2 regions of the Priestia sp. YIM B13552 genome follow, and region 1 is predicted to be linked to the other one. Evidence: riboswitches for the same ligand, from Rfam matches in the RefSeq annotation. Region 1 holds a riboswitch; the other holds the start of a gene.
The links. Region 1 has a riboswitch for cobalamin ahead of ACFX40_RS21990 (cobyric acid synthase). Riboswitches for the same ligand answer to the same signal wherever they lie in the genome.
Positions count from the first base shown of each region.

Region 2: it holds a riboswitch for cobalamin, as region 1 does, so the genes downstream of both, ACFX40_RS16350 (ABC transporter substrate-binding protein) here and ACFX40_RS21990 (cobyric acid synthase) in region 1, are expected to answer to the same signal.

Region 1 is NZ_JBHZOU010000006.1:166,389-174,380, reverse strand. Features, by position in the region: gene ACFX40_RS22005 (nitroreductase family protein) at 1-54, shown strand, start outside; gene ACFX40_RS22000 (APC family permease) at 480-2,051, shown strand; gene ACFX40_RS21995 (YdcF family protein) at 2,109-2,672, opposite strand; cobalamin riboswitch at 2,820-2,999, shown strand; gene ACFX40_RS21990 (cobyric acid synthase) at 3,092-4,618, shown strand; gene ACFX40_RS21985 (FecCD family ABC transporter permease) at 4,825-5,883, shown strand; gene ACFX40_RS21980 (ABC transporter ATP-binding protein) at 5,880-7,163, shown strand; gene ACFX40_RS21975 (hypothetical protein) at 7,181-7,992, opposite strand, start outside.
Region 2 is NZ_JBHZOU010000003.1:824,731-832,722, reverse strand. Features, by position in the region: gene ACFX40_RS16365 (class I SAM-dependent methyltransferase) at 1-45, shown strand, start outside; gene ACFX40_RS16360 (YpjP family protein) at 429-1,031, shown strand; gene ACFX40_RS16355 (thioredoxin family protein) at 1,220-1,534, shown strand; cobalamin riboswitch at 1,625-1,757, shown strand; gene ACFX40_RS16350 (ABC transporter substrate-binding protein) at 2,016-2,975, shown strand; gene ACFX40_RS16345 (adenosylcobinamide amidohydrolase) at 3,064-3,672, shown strand; gene cbiB (adenosylcobinamide-phosphate synthase CbiB) at 3,677-4,663, shown strand; gene cobD (threonine-phosphate decarboxylase CobD) at 4,638-5,717, shown strand; gene ACFX40_RS16330 (bifunctional adenosylcobinamide kinase/adenosylcobinamide-phosphate guanylyltransferase) at 5,714-6,274, shown strand; gene cobS (adenosylcobinamide-GDP ribazoletransferase) at 6,271-7,044, shown strand; gene ACFX40_RS16320 (histidine phosphatase family protein) at 7,002-7,616, shown strand; gene ACFX40_RS16315 (bifunctional adenosylcobinamide kinase/adenosylcobinamide-phosphate guanylyltransferase) at 7,568-7,992, shown strand, end outside; gene ACFX40_RS16310 (cob(I)yrinic acid a,c-diamide adenosyltransferase) at 7,990-7,992, shown strand, end outside.

The DNA.
Region 1 (7,992 bases):
GCGGGTGAAAAAGAATTTCAACCGCTAAGTGAACGTGTAAAAGTATTTAAATAAGCAAAAAAAGAGGTACGGAAAAAATTATTTTAGTTGAAGCAAAATCCGAACGATGAATCGTTCGGATTTTTTTATTGGTATGGCAAGCCTAGGTGTTGCGTATGTAGCTGCTTCTAGCGGTTGATTTCGTTATGTCTCAGCCTCTTTTTTTCGGTAAATAGTTTGAATATTCTTTTATGTTTAACCTAAGAAAAATGCGGTTAAATAGGAGGAGTAGTCCTCAAATCTTCTGTGGAATTTATGCGCTATACATAAGCAATTCAACGATGTTTTACAAAAAAATAAAGTTTTTAACTTGGTTTTTTAGAGAATATTTGTTAACATATCCACTTGTGAGGTCTTAGTAAGAGGAGGATGATGTAAAGAATCCCATATCGGACGCAAGGGCGTAGATGTGTGGAGTGGAAATTTTAAAGGAGGATATTATGTCTGATCAAGGAAATCAAGGAAAGTTTAAAAAATCAATATCGTTACTTGACCTAACGTTAATTGGGATGGGGGCTATTTTTGGTTCCGCCTGGTTATTTGCGGTTAGTAACGTAGCGTCAAAGGCTGGTCCAGCCGGAAGTTTTTCGTGGCTGATTGGCGGAGTCATCATTTTACTTATCGGTTTAGTGTATGCTGAACTTGGAGCAGCGCTGCCGCGTACCGGTGGAATTATCCGTTATCCGGTTTACTCACATGGTCATTTAGTGGGTTACTTAATTTCATTCATTACCATTATTGCTTACACAAGTTTGATTGCCATCGAGGTAACGGCTGTACGTCAGTATGTTGCGTTTTGGCTTCCTGGTCTAACTAAACATGGTTCTGAATCGCCTACTACAGTCGGCTGGTTATTTCAGTTCGCGTTATTAACGCTATTTTTTATCATTAACTACGTAAGTGTAAAAGCATTTGCTAAGTCAAATGTTATTATATCTGTGTTTAAATATGCGGTTCCTCTTACAATTATCGTCGTGTTAGCTTATCACTTTAAATCAGCTAACTTTACAACTGGCGATTTTACTCCGTTTGGTTTTAATGGTATTCAAGCAGCCATTTCAACAGGTGGCGTTATGTTTGCTTACCTAGGACTTCACCCTATTGTTTCTGTAGCCAGTGAAGTTAAAAACCCGCAGCGTAATATTCCAATCGCGCTCATTATCTGTATTGTACTTTCAGCGATTATTTACACAGCACTGCAAGTATTGTTCATTGGTAACATCCCGGCTGATATGCTATCAGGAGGATGGGGAACAATTCAAGAGCAATTCTCTTTACCATTTAAAGATATTGCACTTATTTTAGGCCTTGGCTGGTTAGTAACGCTTGTTATTTTTGATGCTATTTTATCACCAGGCGGTAACGGGAACATCTTCATGAATACAACTTCTCGTTTAGTTTATGCTTGGTCTCGTAATGGAACATTATTTAAACGTTTCTCAAAAGTAGATAAGAAAACAGGAATTCCACGTGCGTCACTATGGCTATCATTTGGAATGTCCGTATTCTGGACACTGCCATTTCCTTCTTGGGAAGCGCTAGTAAACGTATGTTCAGTGGCACTTATTCTGTCTTATGCGATTGCGCCAATTTCAGCTGCTGCATTCAGAGTAAATGCAAAAGACCTTAAAAAACCTTTTAAATTAAAAGGCATGAGCGTTATTGCTCCTGTTTCATTTATTTTCTGTTCATACATCGTATATTGGTCAGGGTGGACGACAATTTCTTGGCTGCTAGGATCACAGCTTCTAATGGTTGTTATCTACGTAGCGTTTAAGAAATACGTACCAACTGACGTTGTAAAATTTGCACAGCAGCTTAAATCTGCTTGGTGGCTAGTTGCTTATTATATTATTATGCTTGTTATCTCTTATCTAGGTTCATTTGGTGGAGGACAAGGTGTGCTAAGCAACCCGCTTGACTTAATTTTAATTGCTCTTGTTTCACTCGGTATTTTCTACTGGGCGAAATACACAGGTTTACCAAAAGCAGTTATCGATACAGATGATTAATAAAAAACACGGCATGAATTCATGCCGTGTTTTTTATTTGTAGAGTACTTACTCTATTTATTTATCAAACAGCCATGTTTTTAAAATAGCAGCATACTCACGAAAGTAGGCTTGAAGTTTAATTGAATTTGGTGTTTTTGCACCTAAAGGATAAACGTCAAAGCCTTGACGTTTGGCAATAATAGAGGCGCGAAATAAATGAAAATCACTGCTAACAAGCACGACTTTTTTGTGTTGAATATCAACTTTCTGTTTAGTAAAAGTGAAATTCTCAAAAGTAGAAGTTGACTGATCTTCTTTTATAATTCGATTCTTTTTAATTCCTTCTTTTCGCAGAAAACGATAGGCTGCTTCTGCTTCAGAAATTTCTTCATCAGATCCTTTTCCGCCCGTTACGATAACTTTTGTCTGTTGATTTGCTTGTAAATAAGATAAAGCCGTCTTTACTCGTTCTTTTAAACTAGGAGACATTTGATCACCATCTACTTTAGAACCTAAAACGAGCACATAATCCGCGTTTTGTGGAACAGACTTGTGAGCAGTTTGATACATACAAAAAGATATGATTGCTATATAAAGAACAAACACGCTGATAAAGACATAAATGATTTTTTTCTTCAACTGTGAGCACCTTCCTAGCTATTCCATAAGATGTTTGGAAAATAATCGTTATTATAGCATACGAGACCCAAATAAGTATAAACACAGTAATATATAATAATAGAAGAAAATCGTTATTGTGAATGGTTATAAAATTCGTTACAATAAAGAATAAATGATTTTAAAAGTGCCTCTAAGGAGGATAATAGGGAAATCGGTGTAAATCCGGTGCAGCCCCCGCTACTGTAAATGTGGATGAACCTGCAAAGACCCACTAGTCAAACTAGGAAGGGTGCAGAAGTAAAATGAAGCATAAGCCAGGAGACCTGCTTTTAAAAACCCCTTATTTTTCGGTGGGAGAAATAAGTCAAGACAATGTGTTAATGAGCGCATGACCAAACCTTGACTTTTACAGTTAAGGTTTTTTTATGTGGTAGGGAGTGGAAAAAGTGAAAAAAGGAAAACCGCTTATGATTCAAGGAACGCACTCAGACGCTGGAAAAAGCATGATTGCTACAGCATTTTGCCGTATTTTTAAAGAAGACGGCTATCAAACTGCACCGTTTAAATCGCAAAATATGGCGCTTAATTCATACATTACAATGGATGGAAAAGAAATTGGCAGAGCGCAAGGAATTCAAGCAGAAGCGGCTGGAGTAGAAGCAACAACCAATATGAATCCTATTTTAATTAAACCAACTCGTGATCATGAATCTCAAATTGTTGTTCACGGAAAACCGCTACGTAATATGTTTGCTTTTCAGTATCGGCAAGAATTTTTTAATGAAGGTTTGAACGTTATCACGGAAGCTTATAAAGAGCTTGCCAATCATTATGATCGAATTGTGATTGAAGGCGCTGGAAGTCCTGCCGAAGTCAATTTGAACGATCGGGAACTCGTAAATATGCGTGTTGCAAAAATAGCAGAAGCGCCCGTTGTGTTAGTAGGAGATATTGATAAAGGAGGAGTTTTCGCGAGCCTAGTGGGTACTCTTCAATTGCTTCCAGATGAACACAAGTCTAGAGTTATCGGGGTGTTAATTAATAAATTCCGAGGAGATTTAGAACTTTTAAAACCAGGGTTGAAGTGGTTTGAAGAATACACGGGTGTTCCGGTGCTAGGAGTTATTCCTTATATGAACAACGTGGAAATTGATGCGGAAGATTCGTTATCACTTAGAAATTACTCAACGCTTGTGAATCCGTTAAAAGAAATTGATATTGCGGTCATCTCGTACCCGCGCATCTCAAATTTTACAGACATCGATCCTTTAAGCTTAGAAGAAGACTGTCACGTGAGGCTTGTAACCAAGCCGTCGCAATTAGGTACGCCTGATTTAATTGTTTTGCCAGGAAGCAAAAATACGATTGAAGATGCTCAGTTTTTACAAGAAAGCGGCCTGGCTCTAGCCATTAATCAAGTCTTGAACACAACGAACGTTCACGTCATTGGCATCTGCGGAGGATATCAAATGCTAGGGGAGACAATTACAGACCCTGATGCAGTAGAATCTCGGATTGAATCCATTAAAGGGCTGGGCTTGCTTCCAGTGGAAACCGTTATGACAACCAGCAAAAAAACAGAAAGAGTTTCTGGGTATGTCCAGTTAGAAAATGAAAGAGTTTTGATTGAAGGCTACGAAATTCATATGGGAAAGACAGTTTCTAAGAGCACCACGAAAGCTTTTGCAGTGGTAGAGCATGAAAAAGAAGGAACGGTTAAAGACAACGTTATTGGCACGTATGTTCATGATGTGTTTCATAACGATTCTTTGCGCAGAGCTTTGCTTAATCAAATTCGCAAACATAAAAAATTGCCGCCTATTACGGACACATTCAACAGTCGCCTGCAAAAAGAGGAGTCTTTTTCAAAAGCAGCAGCATATGTGAGAGAAGCCGTAGATATGGAAAAGCTATATGAGTTAATAGACAACTATAAAAGCCCGGAGCAAACACAAAAAGTATAGCTTGTAGAGGCTTTCGCTTGTTTTTTTACCGAGAACTTTAGTACGCTATTCTACGTTGCCTAAGTTCAACAGTCTAGCACTCGTAACAAAGAAAAGATGATTGTTTCCAACTTAATGCATGGTGGAAGCATGGTTTATGGACAGGAAAATGAATGGTTAATGTAATGTAAAACATCACGCCTCGTTTCCTAGAGGAGCTGAACGTATTGATTTTTAAACGTATTTTTTTAAACAAAGCATCTATTTTATACATAGTCAGTTTATTTATTGTATGTACTTCGGTAATTATGGCCGTATTTATTGGTACAGTTTCGTTAACCGTAGGAGATACAATCAAAATTATTCTTGGTCACCTTACCGGGCTATCCTTATATCACGGTCCGGAAAACATGGATTTAATCATTTGGCAAATTCGTTTTCCAAGAGTACTGGTGGCATTTTTAGTAGGAGCTTCGCTTTCAATAGCAGGGGCTGCCTTTCAAGGGCTATTAAGAAACTCGCTTGCTGATCCTTATACGATCGGGGTTTCCTCAGGTGCAACCCTTGGCTCTGTCATGGCAATTTATTTTCATTGGAGTATTTTTGGTTTGTCTATCTTCACGCTGCCTGTAGTCGGCATTGTATCTGGTTTTATTACTCTTCTTTTAGTTTTTGGTATTACGAAACTCGCAAGCGGCAATTTGGCCAATGAAACCATCATCTTAGCGGGGATTATTTTATCATCCTTTATGAGCGCACTTATTTCATTAATTGTGGCTCTTTCTCCCGAAGAAGATGTAAGGCAGGTTTTATATTGGCTAATGGGAAGCGTATCAATGAGAGGATGGTCTCATATTCAAATTTTAGGGCCGTTCTTTTTGATCGGTACAATTATGCTGTTGTTACATGTAAAAGAGCTGAACGGCTTAGCATTTGGCGATCAATCCGCTCAGTTTATGGGAATAGACGTAAAGAAGAAAAAAAGAATGATTTTAATAGGTGCATCCGTATTAACAGGAGCTGCGGTATCAGTATCTGGGGCAATTGGATTTGTTGGCTTAGTTATCCCCCACGTAGTGCGTCTCGTAACGGGAGCTAATCATAAGCATGTACTGCCGCTTTCTATTTTAATTGGAGGAAGTTATTTGGTTTTAGCAGATTTATTGGCACGAACGATATTAGAACCTCGTGAACTGCCTATTGGAGTCGTAACCGCCTTAATTGGTTCGCCGATTTTTACCCTGCTCCTTGTAAAAGAACGTATGCGGAAGAGAGGAATATCATGATTGAACTATATAATGTGACAGGAGGATACGATAAGCAGCAGCCGACCGTTCGTGACATCACGTTCACCGTAGACAAAGGTTCTTTTGTCGCTTTACTAGGACCAAATGGAAGCGGGAAAACAACGCTTATTCGCTTAATTATGAATGTATTAACCATTCAATCAGGAGAAGTGAAGGTGGAAGGAAAGTCAGTGAAGGCTTATTCACCAAAACAACTGGCGCAAAAAGTTGCAGTCATGACGCAAGAAAATCAAATTGGGCTAGAATTTACGGTTCAAGAAATTGTTTCACTTGGACGTTACCCTTATCAGGCAAAAGGATTGTTTAGCACTGTATCAGCACAGGATGAAGAAGTGGTGGAAAGTGTGATGGAATTAACAAACGTCTGGCACTATAGAAATCATACTTTTCAATCGTTAAGCGGTGGAGAAAAACAGCGGGTTTTACTGGCTAAAGCACTAGCGCAAGAACCTGACTACTTACTTCTTGATGAACCAACGAATCACTTAGATGTAAAACATACAATGGAACTGCTTCAGCTGTTAAAAACTTTACAGCAGGAAATGAGCTTAACGGTCCTGGCCATCTTGCATGATCTCAACATCGCCTCGCTGTTTGCAGATAATGCCGTGTTACTGAAAGATGGAAGAGTAGAAGAAACCGGGATGGATGCCATTTTTCAGGATGCAGCTACGTTAAAAAGAGTATATGGCGTTGATTTGCACGTATTTCACCATCCCGCTGTGAATAAGCAACAAATTGCTTTTGTGCCGCCGTATCAATATCCAGAGACGGACTTCGATGAGTTGTATCAGTTGCAAAAGGAACCGGGCAAGCTATGTTTATCCTTTATTCGTCCTTTGAGAACTCTTTCACTGGGTTCCAATGAAACAGGTCTAGACTGGTGTCAAGAAATTGTTCAACAGCAAAGCAGCGCTAACGCGGCGTGGAAATCTGCGTCTTTATCTAGTCATGAAGTTCGCTTAAAAGACGATAAAGGTTACTCGTGGCTGGCTGTGCTGACACATGGACAAAAAGAAAACGAAGTAAATATTGTTCTGCTAACAAATGCGCCGCTTTCGGACGGGAACTTACTTCATGCTGCGATGAAGGTAATTGAGTACCGGGCTTTCTTAGGAAAAACAGGACGTATTGTTGTAGCATCATCTCATCATAAAGAAGAAAATCAAGAAGAAATTTCAGAGTTCTTGATGGGCCGCCTCCAGAAAGAATTACAACTATTTATGGAAACAAAAATGACCGACAATTGCTTTAAATAAGCAGTAGCGGTCATTTTTTATTCCTCGGAGTGATCAGGCTTTTCTGTTTCACCTCCTGAACTCATCGTTGTCTCAGTTGTATGTTCATCAATCTTTTTTTCTTTTAGCTTAACAGAAAACAAGTCTTTGACTTCTTCATCCACTTGATCAGAGTCAGCGCTGTAAGTGGTACCGATGTTTAGGTGACCGGTCAGATCTTTAATACCTAGCTGCCCAAAATTATTACTAAGGTCAATTTTGTCTAACAATACTTTTTCGACCATGATTTTTTCAACAACAATGGACTGCTTTGGCTGAGTTACTTCATCAATCTTTTTGTCAAGAGTTTTCACCATCTCATATAAGGCTGTATTGGACGATTCTTCCTTTAACGCAGAGAGCTGATTTTGAATAGCTTCGAAATTAGGAGCTGACTGCATAGCCGAGAGTAAATGAGCTGTTTGCTCGTGCAGTTGAGACAGTGATTGAATAAGGTGAGCTGATTCATTTAATTGCTGATGCAGCTCTTCTATTTTAGCGATCGCGTCGGTTAAACGCGTCACTTGATCAATAATTCCCTGCAGGTTCAGCGCTGAATCTGACGAAAGAGCAGGTTTTGTGAATTCAGCTTCATCAGAGGTCTTAGGCTCCATATGGCTAGGCAACTTCTTTGGCTGTTGAGGGGGTTTTTTTAGACTGGACTGTTTTTTAGCTTTCATCTTTTCGGGTAATTCTTTTCGCTTTTGATTAGAACGTTGGTCTATGGGACTTGCTTTTTTTTGAGTTGGAAGGGAAGACGGATTTATTTTACGGACTGTTTCAATTTTAGGCGATTGTTTAAACCACTTAG
Region 2 (7,992 bases), on a different contig from region 1:
CGAAAAACATCAAAATTTCATTACGGGACAATTGATATACAATAATAAACAAAAAAGTAAAATGAATCCCGATCATTGAAAAGACTTCCAAAACCTTTTAGGAATTAAAAAGTTTTGGAAGTTTTTTTTATGAATTTCATCTAAAGTTCATAAAAGTATGATATATTTTTGAACATAAAAATACTTTTGTGTTTAAGCATCCAGCAAAAAAGGAATATCTTGTATAGGTTTCCGCTCGGTGTGACAACCTCAAATAGAAGAAGGAAGGTGCTAACTAAAAAGTCTTCGAATGCCCGTAGGCAGCATAAATGAATAAGCAAATATAGGTAAAAAATTAATAAGTATGTTACAATACCTAGTGAGTTATAACAATGAATTTTACGATATGAAAAGACCATATGGGAAAAGATAAGAAAGGAAAGATACGAATGCCTAGATGGATAAAAAGAATGCTAATTGTATTTATTACAGTATTTACATTTGGGCTTGTCACTCCACCAGAATATTTATACGTTGATGATGCAAAAGCGGACAAGCAACATAAAGCAGGGTATGTAAGAGAAACAACTCCTGTCACAGCTGTTATAGAAGATATTCATTTGCCATATGAAGAACCAAAATATGAAGACGTTTCATCATTTGTTACGTATGCAATGGAATCAGCTGAAAAACAGTCAGTGGAAAAATTCGGAACAAAAATTGGACCTGTCATTGAAGATGAATTTCGTCTAGCAGTGTTACCTAAAATTGAAGAAGTGCTGACCGACATTGGCACTGAACGTGAACAGTCGATTCAGAATCTCGAGATAAGCGAGCACCCTGCTGCTGGCTACGGTGAAAAGATTTTCCATGTATATGACCGGGAAACCGGTCAGGACTTAATACGATTTCATGTACGGCGTGAAAATCCTCCAAAAGATGGATACTGGTTTAATTTTCACTATCATGCGGCTGCAGATAATTTTCAGAAGCATTATGATTTAGGGAAAATTTATTGGAACCGAAACATGCCGCCTAAATGGTTTAGCTGATAATAGACACAACATTCTGCGATTTCGAAATGTTAGCTTTTTTAAGCTAGCATTTTTTTACGTCTAAAACCGTTATGGTCTAAATAAGCTGAAACATTAGCACAATGATAAAAAAATCGTTTATAATGAAGTCAGACTTCTTACCATAGAATAGGGAGAAGGAACGAATAGATGTTGGAGGTAACATAATGAAACAATTTACGGAAGAAAAACAATTTCGCGAACAAATTAAGAACGAAACACTAAGCGTTGGGATTTTTACGACAACGTGGTGTCCTGATTGCAAACGTTTGGATATGTTCATTGATGAAATCGTTGACGAAAATACAGATAAAGCATGGTTTAAAATTGATAAGGATGAGTTTGAAGAACTTTCTGCTGAAAACAATGTAATGGGTATTCCTTCTCTTCTTGTATATAAAAACGGTGAAAAAATTGCACACTTGCACAGTGCAAATGCTAAAACGCCTGAAGCGGTCCGTGAATTTTTAGCAACTCTTTAATTCCTTAAGCTGCGAGAGCATTCTCGCAGCTTTTTTTGTGAGAATGGCTATTTCCATTTTTCCATGAGTGGGGTATACTAGGACAAGTGAATAATCGTAAAGCAATAAGGTCTCAATTTAAAGATTGAGTGAAAAGGGAAGTCTGGTGAAAAACCAGCGCGGTCCCGCCACTGTAAGCGCTCTGTGCGTAAGTCAGGAGACCTGCCTTATTGTTAGCTGTGAAACCTTCGAGGAAGGGTGAAGCAGGGTAATGAACATACATATCAAGTATAGTGAACGGATTCTTTTCCTGCTTATCTTGACGTTACCTGCTTTGCTTTCAATTGAAAGTAAAGCTTTTTTATTTTGAAGCTGCCTGCGAGCAGTATACATAGTCAAAGCGGAAAAACGGGATAGCGCTGCTTTTTGCATGATCATTTGCTTTTTCTTTAACGTGGAGGTTTCGTATTCACAATGAACAATATATAGGGGGAGTATTTAGATGAAAAAATGGCTTTCGTATTCCATTATTGCACTGTTAGTCATCGTACTTGCTGCATGCGGTGCAGGCAACCAAAGCAACAGTGATAAAAAAACGAAGCAAGATACGAAACAAACGTCACAAGCTGCATTTCCAGTGAAGGTAAAAGACGCGCGTGATAAAGAAATCACGTTGAAAAAACAGCCTAAGAAAATTGTTTCCTTAATGCCAAGTAATACGGAGATTGTATATGCCCTTGGCCTTGAAAAAAAATTAGTCGGTGTTACAAGCAACGATGATTATCCTAAAAGCGTAAAGAAAAAAGCGCAGGTAGGAGATATGAACGTTAATGCGGAAAAAGTTATTGCTTTAAATCCTGATTTAGTGCTGGCACACGCTTCAAGTATGGGCGTTTCGGATGAAGTATTTAAACAAATTGAAAGTGCGGGTATTCCGGTATTTGTTGTAAAAGATTCAACAACGTTTGATACGGTTTATGATTCTATTACGCAAATCGGTAAATTAACAGGTAAAACAAAAGAAGCTAATCAAACAATTAAAGACATGAAAGAAAAAGTAGCTTCAATTGAGAAAAAAGCAAAAACGATTTCAAAAGAAGATCGTAAAAAAGTATGGATAGAGGTATCAGGAGCTCCTGAGATTTATACAACAGGAAAAGGTACGTTCATGAACGAAATGCTTACTATGATCGGTGCGGATAACGTAGCAGCTAGTGAAAAGGGTTGGGTTAAGTTTTCTGAAGAGCAAGTTGTTAAGTTAAACCCTGACGTTATTATCGCAACGTATGATGCAGACAAAAATGAGATTATGAAGCGTCCCGCTTGGAGCAGCATGACTGCTGTAAAAGAGGGTAACATCGAGAAGGTTGATCAAAACAAAATCAATCGCTTAGGACCTCGTATTGTAGATGGCTTAGAGGACTTAGCAAAAGCAGTATACCCTGAGGTGTACAATAAATAAGAAGAGGGACCATATTCCAGTTCGAATTGAAAAGGGGATTGGTCCCTTTTCACATCTTAAAATTGAAGAACGGCCTGAGCTTTTAATCATGAAAACCGAGACTTCTTATAAAACATACAGCTCAGGGGTTTTAGGAACAGGCATTACGGAAACGGACACCTTTTACAATCGATTTGTTCACAAAGACTATTATTCAGATACTCCTTCTTTGGAGTATGAGCAATATTTGATGAAAGAAAATGTGCGCCATGAGCAAATCGTAGGGTTGATGACAGCCGTTTGGTTAAAAGAAAGAGCGGTTTACTGTTATGAAGGCTACGGAGTAAGAGTAGCTTCCGTGATAACGGCTGGAGTAGGAAACGCAGTAGATATTACAGCTGATGAAGCTGTCCCGTTCTATTCCTCTCCCGGTACAATTAATATGTTTTTTTTCGTGGAAGGTACGCTTACGGATGCAGCGTTTTTACAGCTTTTTATCGCGGCCACAGAAGCTAAAACAAAAACGCTGTCACAGCTGGGTGTCATAGATCCGGCTACAAAGACGATTGCTACGGGAACATCTACGGACAGCATCTCAGTTGCAGCGTCTCAGCAAGGAGCATTATATGAATATGCAGGCTCTATGACCGCTTTAGGGCAAGCGGTAGCCAAGCTGGTGAAAATAAGCTTAGAGCAGGGACTTAAGGGAAAGAGGTGAAGAAATGAGTATTACACAAGCGATAATTGCACACATGACGGCCATGACGATTGCTTTACTAATTGACCGAATTATAGGTGACCCCGAAAATTGGCCGCATCCCGTTCGCTGGTTTGGCAAATGGATTTATTGGATGGATTCCAGATTAAATACAGGTGCAGGAAAACGATTCAAAGGATTGCTTCTTGTGATAAGTATGGCTGTGCTCGCAGGAGTTGTTCCCTTTTTGTTCCTCCATGCTTTGTACGGAGTTCATTTTATAGCAGGTGTTTTAGTAGAGGGCGTAATGATTGCGACTACTATATCCACTCGTTCTTTAAGCGAAGCTGCCTATAAGGTACAAAAGCCGCTTCAGCTAGGAGATATGGAGAAAGCTAGATATGAAGTAAGTATGATTGTGGGACGAGATACAGATCGTTTGTCAGAAGGAGAAATTGCCAGAGCGACGGTAGAGACCGTGGCTGAAAATACAAGTGATGGTATTACAGCTCCGCTTTTTTATGCATTTATAGGAGGAGGAGCCCTAGCATTTTTTTACCGGGCTATTAACACATGTGATTCGATGGTTGGGTACAAAAATGACCGCTACTTTCTGTTCGGCTACTTTAGTGCAAAAACCGATGACGTATTAAACTATATTCCAAGTCGGTTAACTGCAGTGGTGATGACGGCTGTTAATGTAGCAAAAAGCCAGTATTCTCTTGGGCATGTAACGAGTTTGATTAAGCGTGATGCTAAGAAGCATCCAAGTCCAAATAGCGGATACGGGGAAAGCGCAGTGGCGGCTCTGTTAGGTATTCAACTCGGCGGACTTAATACATATAAAGGCATAGAATCTAATCGTGCAAAAATGGGTGAACCACTCATTCCCCTGCAAGCCGGTCATATTGAACAAGCTGTTTTCATTATGAAAAGGACGGTCTATGCTACGTGGTTATTATATTTTTTGTTAGGAGGAGTTATGAGTGCTATTACCTACACATGGAGCTAATCCTACTGTCTTTTTAAAAGCAATAGGGGCCGAGAATTTGTCGCATATAAAAGACTTTAGCGTGAACACAAATCCTTTAGGGGCTCCCCTTGTGCTTCACGAAAAGTGGAACGAATTCAAGGATGCAGCGTTTAGTTATCCTGATCCTCAAGTAACGAAGCTGAAAAATAAACTTGCAGCTCATCATCATGTTTCAGCTGCTCAAGTGTTGCCTACAAATGGTGCCGCTGAAGCGTTTTTCCTTATTGCTTCGTTATTTTCAGGAGAGAAAGCAGGGATTGTACAGCCGACTTTCGTTGAATATGAACAGGCAAGTAAAGCTTATGGATGTGAAGTGACATACATTCCTTTAGCTGAAGAAAATGGCTGGAGCTGGGATATAGAGTTGATTATGAGCATTCTTCCGGACATAAAAGTACTGTGGATTTGCCATCCAAATAATCCAACGGGCGTTATGTATAGTCATGAGGAATGGATGAAAGTAGTAAAAGCTGCTGCTCATCATGGTACATACTTAATGATTGATGAGGCATTTATTGATTTTGTCGAATATCAGCCTTCATTTGATTCTCTTATTCTGGATTATGAACATATCATTGTTGTGCGTTCCATGACAAAGATGTTTAATATTGCCGGGCTTCGTCTTGGCTATATTTTGGCAAATGAAAAAATCATCAGCAAGATGTCTAAAAAGCAGCCTCCTTGGAGTGTAAATGGATTGTCGCAGCAAGTAGGCATGATATGTGTGGATGAAAAAGATTTTGTAAAAGAAACCGTACATTATATTAAACAAGAACGGGAACGGATCTTGAGTCAACTAAAAGAATGGGGGCTTTTGGTTTCTCCTTCTCAGACAAACTATTATCTTTGCAGTGTTCCGTCTTCTATTAAAACGCGCGAATGGCTTGTCTATTTAGCAAGCCATGGCGTGGTAGCTCGTCATACTGAAAACTTCCCATTTTTAAATGGCCGCTATATCCGTTTGGCTGTGAAAACGAAAGAAGAAAATGACTATTTACTTAACGTAATCAAACAAGGACTTGATGAAATATGATCATCTTTATTAGCGGAGGCGTTCGAAGCGGAAAATCACGTGCAGCGGAGAATATGGTTCAAACTTTTTGTACAAAGCGTGCTGTTTATATTGCCACAAGCAGGCAAACAGATAAGGAAATGCAAAAACGCATCCAGCTTCATCAAACAGAACGCCAAGCAGCGAACACGCCTTGGGTAACGATCGAACAGTCTGTAGATTTACAAAAAATTCTGCCGAATCTTCAAAGTGATGATGCTATACTTTTGGATTGTGTCACGAACTGGCTTGCCAATGAGCTTTTTTTAACAGAAAAAAGGTGGCAAACAAAAGAAGGGAAACAAGTGGTTTTTCGTCATATGACAGAAACGCTCGATAAGCTGTTTGCGCAGTCTCAGACGGTTGTGCTAGTATCTAATGAACTGTTTGAAGCGGGCGTATTAGAAGAGCCCACATATAGTTATATGAAGATGTTAGGGAAATTACATCAGTATATTGTAGAAAAAGCAGATGTGTCTATTTGTGTAGAAGCGGGAATCTATCGTTTTAAAAAAGGAAAGGAATGTGTAGATATATGAAAGAATGGATAGCCATACTACGAATTTCTCTCCAGTTTTTTACGATCTTACCAGTGGCTAAAACCGTTCAATGGACTGAAAAAAGAACGGCACGCTCACTTTTTGTGCTGCCGTGGATTGGTATGTTACTAGGCTTGATGTTTTATAGCTTTTTACAGCTGCTTCAGTCTTCACCTATCACTACGATTGTTGGTAGTATTTTAGTTTTGCTTTTACCGCTTATCTTAACGGGCGGTCTTCATTTAGACGGCTGGATGGACGTAAGCGATGCGTATTTTTCTCATCAGTCAAAGGAAAAAAAACTGCAGATTTTAAGTGATCCGCACGTTGGGTCTTTTGCTATTCTTTCTCTTATGGTTCTGCTTCTGCTGCGTTTTAGTGCGATCTATGAATTAGCGTCTCTTTCTTCTTTATCAATTTGGGCATGTTTAGTAGTCTTTACACTTCCAAGAATTGGAGCAGCCTTTTTGTTGATGAGAGATAAGCCCGCTAAAGATACGGGTCTGGCTGCTTATTTTCAAAAAGGAGTCACCAAACGGTCTATTTATGGATTTATCATCATGAGCCTATTCTTAGTTGCTATTTTCGCTGTTTTTATGGACAATAAATTCATTATTCTTTTCTTTGCCGGGTTTTTATGGCTGTGGATACGGTTTTATCGTTCGCAGTTTGGTGGCGTAACAGGAGATGTTATAGGGGCAACCATTGAAGGAGGAGAAACGTTTTTATGGATAATTCTTTGGTTATCACATGTATTCGTCACGGCATGACGCTTGAAAATCAACAGAAAAAATATATAGGGTGGAGTGATCCGCCTTTAAGTATAGAAGGGAAAAATGAATTGAAAGAGCTTTTTCTAGAACCTCAGCTCGTTATTTCCAGTGACTTAAAAAGAGCGCTAGAAACAAGTGCAGTTGTTTTTCCAAAATCTCAGGTGGTTAAAAGTAAAAATTGGCGTGAACTGCATTTTGGAGATTGGGAAGAGAAGACGTATGAAGATTTAAAAAACATACGGGCGTATAGAAATTGGATTGATCACTGGACAGAACATACGCCTCCGAATGGTGAAAGCTTCTCAAGCTTTTCAAACCGAGTTTGGGCAGCGTGGGAAGAAGCGGTCGATTTGGCGGCCAGTCAGCAATTGCGTCACATTGCTATTGTTTCACACGGCGGACCACTGCGTTTACTTGCATCTCATTTTAAACAGACAGCGTCGCTTTGGGATGTTTCTTTTTCTTACGGAGAAGGTTTTTCAGTAGCGTGTACATACAAACAGGCAAAGGAGAGAAGAGCATGCATTTCGTATTCGGCGGTGCATTTACCGGCAAAAGAAAATGGGTGAAGCAGCATTATGCCAGTGAGTCGATAAAATGGCATTGTTTGTATGAAGACCCCGTTTTACCAGCGTTTGAGTTCGAAGAAAGTTACATAGTACTAGAAGGATTTGAGCACTATGTTAAGGAATTAATACATAGCGAGCTGGAGTCTCCGCATCTTGTTGTTAAAAAGTTAATACAGAAGTGGAGAGACAGCGGTGTATGGGAACAGTTAATAGTGATTGGAACTGAAGTCGGCAAAGGGATTGTTCCTTTAGATCCAACAGAGCGGCAGTGGAGAGATGAGTGCGGGTATGCGTATCAGCATTTAGCGGCACATGCCCGGAAAGTAGATCACATTTGGTACGGAATTGCTAATCGATTGAAGGAGGAAATACAATG